Regions from separate parts of the Candidatus Contubernalis alkaliaceticus genome, predicted to be linked through region 2. Evidence: riboswitches for the same ligand, from Rfam matches in the RefSeq annotation. Region 2 holds a riboswitch; the other holds the start of a gene.
What was found. Region 2 has a riboswitch for cyclic di-GMP ahead of HUE98_RS16060 (hypothetical protein). Riboswitches for the same ligand answer to the same signal wherever they lie in the genome.

Region 1 (4,220 bases), 1.5 Mb from region 2:
GGAGCCGATAGATTACCCCTTTGAATCAGAGACACAGTTTATTGGAATAGATGGTTTAATCTATACAATACTTTGGACTTATAATGTTTTGTTGGAGCTGGACGGCACGATAAAATATTTTGTTATGACTGGAACTGATGTAACCAAATACAGGGAATCCAAGAAAGCACTACAGGAAATTGGAGAAAAGTACAGGGGATTAATCCATGCTTCACCGGTAGCTTTTATTTCCCTTAATTCTTTGCACATGGTGAAGAGCTGGAGCTCTGCGGCAGAACGGATTTTTGGTTGGTCGGAAAAAGAAGTGCTGGAAAAAGATGTTTCCCTTTTCATGTATGATATCCATAACAGTATTTATGATCAATGCAACAAAGTAATTGTAGAGAGAAAATCAATTAATGATTTTGAATTAAATTGTTTCAGGAAAGACGGTTCACCTATCTTTGTCAGCCTTTCCCTGGCGCCGTTGTATGACCTTACTGGAGAGGTAGACGGTATTTTGTTAGCTGCTGTTAACATTACTGAGCGTAAGCTGGCAGAAGATAAGATTCGTTACATAAGTTTTCATGACATTACTACGGGGCTTTATAATCGGGCATATATGGAGCAAGAAATGCAGAGGTTGGATACAGACCGTCAGCTGCCTATCAGTATAATAATGGGGGATTTAAACGGCCTTAAATTAGTAAATGATACCTATGGACACAGTGTAGGGGACGAGATGCTGATAAGTACTGCTGATATCCTCAGGAAATCCTGCCGCCAAGAAGATATAATAGCCCGCTGGGGGGGGGATGAATTTGTAGTCCTTCTGCCCCAAGTTACAAAGGAAGATGCTCTGGGAATATGTAAAAGAATTATATCTTATTGTGAAAAAACATTTGTTAAAACGGTGCCTCTATCTATAGCCTTAGGTATTGCTTGTAAGCAGATGGGGGAGAAGGATTGTCTTGCGGAGATTTTAAAACAGGCTGAAGACAATATGTATAAACATAAGCTGGCTGAAAGTAGAAGTGTCAGGAGTTCGGTGCTAAATGCTCTACTGAAAACCCTGGAAGAAAAGAGTTATGAGACAGAGGAACATGCCCGGCGTATGCAGGATATGGCTTTAAAAATTGGCAAAAAGTTTAATCTATCGGAAACAGAATTGGACAGGTTAACTCTTCTTATTTATCTGCATGATATAGGCAAAATTACTATTTCTGAGGAAATCCTAACGAAAAAGGACAGTTTAACCGAAGAAGAATGGACAGCTATTAAGAAGCACCCTGAAACAGGGTATCGAATAGCTCGTTCTACGGAAGAATTTGCCCATGTTGCAAAAGATATTATCTCCCATCATGAACGCTGGGATGGGCAGGGTTACCCTGAAGGATTAAGAAAGCAGCAGATTCCTTTATTGGCTCGGATCACAGCCATTGTTGATGCCTATGATGTAATGACCAACGGAAGACCTTATAAAAAACCTTTATCACAAATAGAAGCTGCGGCTGAAGTTAAAAGGTGTGCTGGAAGCCAGTTTGATCCGGAGTTGGTGGAGGTTTTTCTAGCGGTTTTAGAAGAGAACACTGTATTGGAAAAATGATTAAGATATATATGGAATAATTTATCTCTTTTTTTCAGGGTATAAGATCCCCACCTCTAAGCGTTAGCGTAGGTGGGGCTTTGTCATTTCTTCGACAAAAATTCTAAAATTACCACAAATTGTAACAAGGAAATAATGTTTAATTGTAGAATATAATCCATTAATATAACATTTTAGCAATCTAAACCAATTACATTAGTTTGGATTGCAGTTGAATGGGCAAAAAACAATAAAAATACTTATAATGGTTTTTTTATCTTAAATATTGACGTTTTTATAAAACTTGTTTATAAGGGCATGCGTTGTTGTTAGTAACAGCAAATAATATCTTTAGACATTTTTTTTTATATAATGACAAAATACAACAAGGAAATATTGTGTATTAATAGAATATATTATATTAGAATATTATGGCATAACAAATAATCTTTTAGACATGGTTTGAATTTGATTTGGAATGAGGGGGGATAGGCTTAACTGTTAAAATATAATATATAAGTTGAAAAAGGCAAACCTGGTGAAAACCAGGGACGCAAAACCAAGGGTCTAAAGCTTTTTATGCTGAAGACAGCCGGTTGCCAGCTTTTCCTAAAGATTATAGTTTCTTCTAATTATAATTTTTGCTTTTAGAAAACTGGCGCTGCCATGTTTTTTTATTTTTGCACTATTTTAAATTCATTGGAGGGGAAGTATCTTATGTTTAAAAAAATGAGCCTTAAAATTAAATTAATCTCTTTATTTTTATTGGTCGGGTTAGTACCGGTTATTGCAATCAGTGTAATTTCTTACAACAGCGCCAGTGCAAACATTCAGGAGGAAATTGAAGCAGCCAATTACATGTACGCCGGCCTGGTACAAGAACAGTTAGACACCTATTTTAACGATGTAAAAAATAACGCTGTGGTGCTGGCTGCCACCCGAGATGTATACCAGAGCATGAATATTTTAAGTGAAGTGGAATGGGACACCCAGGACCCCCGTTGGCTTGAAAGGGTAGAGATTTTAGATGATATAAGCAGCGCGGTTTTGGCAGAGATGGGTTATGCCTTGTTTTATTTAACAGACCCCACCGGAAGAGTGGTATATACCACCAACACCGATAACAATTTTTTGGGGGCTGATTTATCCGATCGGCAGTATGTTCAAGATGGCCTGGCCGGCCGTGTAGCCTGGTCTGACCTGTTTTATTCCAACGTCGCTCTAGATAACATTATGACCGCCGTATCTCCCGTCAGAAGCGATGGTCAATCGGGAAGCATAATTGGTACATTTAACATTTCTGTAAATGCTCAAGGAATTGACCAGTTAGTTCATAACGGACTTGAGAATCTGGGGTCAACAGCGGATGCTTACCTTGTGGATTCTAACGGTCTGCTGCACAGCAACCTCAGGCATGGGGAATTATCCCAGGGAGCCGTGCTGCAGCAGACTGTTACTACCTGGCCTGCACAGGTATTGTCAGCACCCATCAGTTCCGGAAGCCTGGATTTCAGTGCCCAAGGTGAATATGTAAACACCATGGGTAATGCAGTTTTGGGAACTGTAGAGGTTCTAGAACTAGGGGACATGCCCATGGGCCTAGTCGTAATGATTGACCAGGCGGAAGCCTTTGCCGGGGTTGATATATTACGTAACTTAATGGTAATGGTTGCTGTCATCTCTGCCTTAATGGTGGCTGTTTTAGGGTATTTCATAGCTCTCAGCATTGCCAATCCCATTCAAAAAATTACTAAGATTGCCAATCAAGTAGCCCAAGGGGACTTCACCGTGCAGACCGAAATGAACCGTAAAGACGAAATCGGTCAGCTGGCCAATGCCTTTAATACCATGAATTCAAATCTATCCCAGTTGATACGGCAGGCAGTCGAAACAGCACAGGGAGTAAAGGATTCCAGCGAGGGATTATCTTCTGCCGCTGAGTCCACCAGCGCAACCTTAGAGCAGGTGGCCGCTACCACAAACCAGTTCGCCGGCAACAGCCAGGAGCTCAGCACCGGTGCTCAGGAGATGGCTGACATATCTAGAGAGGTGTCAGAGAGCGCCGCAGAAGGTGCCGAAGCTATAAAAAATGCTGTAACTCAAATGAAGGATATTAATGACATGGTGGAGGGCCTGCGGAGTATTATCGAAGGCCTGGACAACCGTTCCTCAGAAATCGGAAATATAGTCAGCATGATTACCGCCGTAGCAGACCAGACCAACCTTTTGGCCTTGAATGCTGCCATAGAAGCCGCCCGGGCCGGAGAACAGGGCCGGGGTTTTGCGGTGGTAGCGGAAGAAGTTCGTAAGCTGGCAGAGCAGACAGGAAAAGCTGCCGTAGACATCACCGCATTAATCAAGGAAACCCAGGAGGAGACAGGCCGTGCGGTAGAAAGCATGGACAAAGGGGTAGAAAAAGTCCGGGAAGGTTCCGATGTCATCATGTCCAACAGTGAAACCTTCAACCAAATCGTGGGAGAAGTACAGAGAATCGTAGAAAAAATTACTGAAGTTACTGTGGCAGCGGAGCAGATTAGTTCCGGAAGCCAGGAGATTGCAGCCTCTACAGAGGAACAGTCCTCTTCCATGGAAGAGATTACTGCAACCGCAGAAGATTTACGGAATTCTGCCGATGAGCTTTATAAATCCATGGAAC
Region 2 (4,220 bases):
ATATAAAGGGGGTCATATACGTAATGGATATCCACCTCCACATCAGGCTTTACCCGCACATAAGTTCTCTTGCTCCCGGTGTTGGTAAAGCTCCAGGCCAGTTCATTACATTCTCCCGATTCCCACCCTTGGCCCTGAGAGGTTATCTCCCATTCATCTATCTGCACAGTTCCGGCTGTAAATACGTTTTGTATTAAGCCGGCCTCGAAGGTAAACCAGGCTAATGCAGCACCGCCAACAGAAAAGGAAGCCAGGACAAGAATCAATATACTTACAGCAATGCCGTGTCTCATATGCCTTTACCTCCCTTTCCGATGCCTGTTATTACTTCTCACCAAATCTGACTAAACTATTATTAACTATAAAAAGTACTTGATTGATATCTAAGAGGTCAGGAACTAACAGCCTTCTTTGAACCTGACTTTCCATTGGGAGGTTCTTCCCCCTCATAGATTGAGCCTACCTGGGGTTTCTTGTTTTTATGCTCTATCTCCCCAAGGTACTTGTAGACATTACGAAGCTCATAGGCAATTACCAGAAACCCCGGGACGAATATTAAGAAAATCAAGCCCTGCCTGGTTTGAGCAAACCCCATCACGTATCCCATGTAAGGAACAGAACCATGCACCCTACCAACCAATCTTTCTGCAGGTACCGGCATGGGGTCATTAACGTTGTTGGCATCCCCCCGGGTGGTAAATGTTAAGCCGTTTTCGTTGTTAACCTCCACGACCCGGTGAGTGGTCAGCATTGCATCGCTGTCAGCACCTCTAAAAGTTATAATGTCTCCGGCAGCAATGCCCGTAGGATCAGTTTCCCGTATAAAGACCAGGCTTCCGGTATCAAAAGCTGGGTTCATACTGCCGCTGAGAGCTACATACATCTGGTATCCGGCTACGGAGGGAATACCCCCCTGCAGCTTACTTTGAACCAGGAAAAAAGCTAATACTGCCATGACTACCAGCAGTGAACCGAAGATTATGTTACCCACAAAACCGGCTGCCCTGATAAATTTCCCGGAACCCTTCTTCTCCTTTGAACCCTCTTTCTTTTTCCTGGCACTGCGGCCGGCTCTTCCCCCCCGGCCTTTGGTTTCCTGTTCCCTGGAGAAAGCAACAACATTATCCTTTACTTGCCTTTCTCCCTGCTTCTCCGGCTCAGTAGTAATTTCCGGTTCCGGTTTTGTTTCCGGTTTTATCTTAGATTCTGGCTCCAGCTTTGTTTCTAGTTCTATCTTTGTTTCCGGTTGGAACCTTGCTTCCGGTTCAAGCTTAGTTTCCTGTTTCTGTTCTGGTTTCGGTGTCAGCTCCTGCTGCTGTTCCCGCTGCTGCTTTTCTTTAAAACTCCGGTCAAATTCTGGGCTTTTCACTGTGCTGTGGGATTCTTCTCCCCTTTTGTGGGTGAATTCCTGATCTGCTGTAATAAATGGAGTGCTGGCCTTTGGGGCCATTTCCTGCTGCTGAGGCTGCACATATGTTTGCATTTCCCGGCCTTTGCTTTCATCGGTAATGAAAAAAGCATCATTTAGCTGTTTTCTCAACTTCTGTTTTTCTAATGATGCGGCCAACTTTTCTTCAGCTTCTCTTTTCTGCTTCGCCAGCAGCTTCCTTTGGAAGGCCTCATCATTCTCTTGGCTCCTAATGGTATAAAAAACTTCTTTGTACTTTTCCATCAATTCCTGGTCTGTCAAAAAAACGGAACCAGGGGCATTGTAGTTACTATCTTCAATTAACTGCTGTTCCGGCTTAGGCTTTTTATTATCCTTCAAAACCCTGCCGGGTTCTCTCTCCTGGATGCTTCGAAAAGCTTTTCTCAGTCGAATGCTAAGCTCCTGTCCCATAAAGGGGACATTGATAAAGTCGTCTATCTCGTTTTCCAAGATAATGCTGTCAATTTTGATATAATCTTCTTCCCGGGCAATGGATAGGGTATATATGTTGGGATTTATTTTTTTTGACTCCCTCATCAACCTGACACCATTTTCGATGCCGGCCAGATCCAGGTGTGCAAGCACCATATCTACTGAACAGTTTGAAATTATCTCCAAAGCCGAGGACTCTGAAGAACAGGCAATAATATCACCATCTATCTGGTTTTCCACCAGGTATCGGTTCAAATGTGTCGGCCAAATCAAATTATAGCCAACCAGTAAAATCCGCATAACACCACATCCTATCCGTCAACAATCAATGGTTGTCCATAGACTTAAGCAAAAACTTATAGCTGCCCACTGCTCTGCTCATCCTTAACCTCATACTCATCTGTATCTGTATCTGTATCATCATCAATCTCTATATCCTCACCATTTGTTTCCCCCGGCCCTGCCACTTCCGGTTCATTCTCCCCTTCATCTGCCTCTTCAGATTCCATGAAGCTGAATTCATCATAAGCAGGCATGTTCAAACTATAGGTTTCTGGGGTCAAATCAGAAACAAAGGTGAAGCTTTGAACTTCTGATTTAGAACGGTCTGTAAAATAAGAATTACTCTCAGGAAAGCTGGCGAGATATATAATGAAAGTAGAAGTAATTACTAAAATAGAAAATATCTTAAAATAATGTCTCATAAAGGAGAAAAAAATGTTGTGACCGGAGGAGTTACGGCGGGATTTTACTCTTCGGTTAGTCATTTATATTTCCTCCTTTTGCCCTTTAGAAATTGCTGTATCCCTAATGACTTTTAAGCTGATGTTTTCGTTTTTGATAATTAGAATTTTTTTGATAATTAGAATTCATAACCGTTAAATGTTTATGGTCAAGCCCTGCTTTAATCATTATATGCCGGTAATAACTCTTTAGAATAAAAAAACCAACCACTTAATTCGTGGCCGGTTACGCTACCAGCTCCTGACGGATCTAGCGTCCAGTATTAATCCGTCATTCATCGCTTCCACAAAATGAATCATAAGTATAACAAAAATTCTTCCTCTATAGTTATATTATAACTATTTTTATTGGAAATACCATACTACTATTTTCCCATTTTTTTATTAGTGAACTCGTTTCAGCAAACTTAAAGCGTCAAGAAATCAGGTGGAGACTCTACTCCACCTGATTAAAAACCCCACCTACGCTAACCCTTAAAAGGTGGGGACTTATACCCTAAAAAAAGAGATAAAAGGCCATCTAAATGAAAATGAAGCAGTATTGGGGGAATTAAATGAAAATCGCTATACTATATAGCTTTTTAGATATGCCTCCTGCTTAGGAGTTAAAGAATCAATCTCAAATCCCAGGGTGTGCAGTTTTAACCTGGCTACCTCCCCATCGATTTCCTCCGTCACATCATATACGCCGGCTTCTAATTTATGGTTCACCAGGTATTCCGCACAAAGTGCCTGCAGCGCAAAAGAGGTATCCATAATCTCCACCGGATGGCCATCCCCGGAAGCTAGATTTACCAATCTCCCTTCGGCAATGAGAAATACCCGCTTCCCCCCGGGCAGTGTATACTCCATCACATTTTTACGCACTTCTCTTTTCTCCACCGCATACTTTTCCAAAGCCTCAAAATCAACCTCTACATTAAAATGGCCGGCATTGGTCAAGATGGCCCCTTCCTTCAACAGGTCAAAATGCTCCCTGCTAATTACTTCACAACAGCCGGTTACAGTAACATGAATATCCCCCAGGGGACAGGCATCCTTCATGGGCATAACCTGAAAACCATCCATCACCGCTTCAATGGCTTTTAAAGGGTCTATCTCCGTTACAATGACATCGGCACCCAACCCCTTTGCCTTACTGGCCACGCCTTTACCGCACCAACCATATCCTGCCACCACTACAGTCTTCCCGGCTACCAGCAAATTGGTAGTCTGCATAATACCCGTCCAAACAGACTGCCCGGTGCCATATCGATTATCAAACAGATACTTGCTCATGGCATCATTGACCGAAATCATAGGGAATTTCAAATGGCCGGCTTTATCCCTGGCCTTCATACGTATAACCCCGGTAGTAGTTTCCTCACATCCCCCTATAACCTGGGGTATATATTCCGGATATCTTTCGTGAATCATGTGAATAACATCCCCGCCATCGTCCAATATAATGTTGGGCTCAGCTTTGATTAATTCCTCTAAAAAATGTAGATATTCATCCTCACTACAGCCGTACTTTGCAAATACAGCTACTCCCCTCCGGGCGATGGCCTGGGCTACATCGTCCTGGGTAGATAAAGGATTACTGCCGGCCAAAAAAACTTCTGCACCTCCAGACT

Region 1: it holds a riboswitch for cyclic di-GMP, as region 2 does, so the genes downstream of both, HUE98_RS05680 (methyl-accepting chemotaxis protein) here and HUE98_RS16060 (hypothetical protein) in region 2, are expected to answer to the same signal.

The regions. Positions count from the first base shown of each region.
Region 1 covers NZ_CP054699.1:1,192,562-1,196,781, forward strand. Annotated here, with positions in the region: gene HUE98_RS05675 (sensor domain-containing diguanylate cyclase/phosphohydrolase) at 1-1,585, shown strand, start outside; cyclic di-GMP riboswitch class I at 2,083-2,168, shown strand; gene HUE98_RS05680 (methyl-accepting chemotaxis protein) at 2,282-4,220, shown strand, end outside.
Region 2 covers NZ_CP054699.1:3,255,836-3,260,055, forward strand. Annotated here, with positions in the region: gene HUE98_RS16050 (hypothetical protein) at 1-293, opposite strand, end outside; gene HUE98_RS16055 (signal peptidase I) at 392-2,161, opposite strand; gene HUE98_RS16060 (hypothetical protein) at 2,218-2,628, opposite strand; cyclic di-GMP riboswitch class II at 2,816-2,899, opposite strand; gene HUE98_RS16065 (adenosylhomocysteinase) at 3,169-4,220, opposite strand, start outside.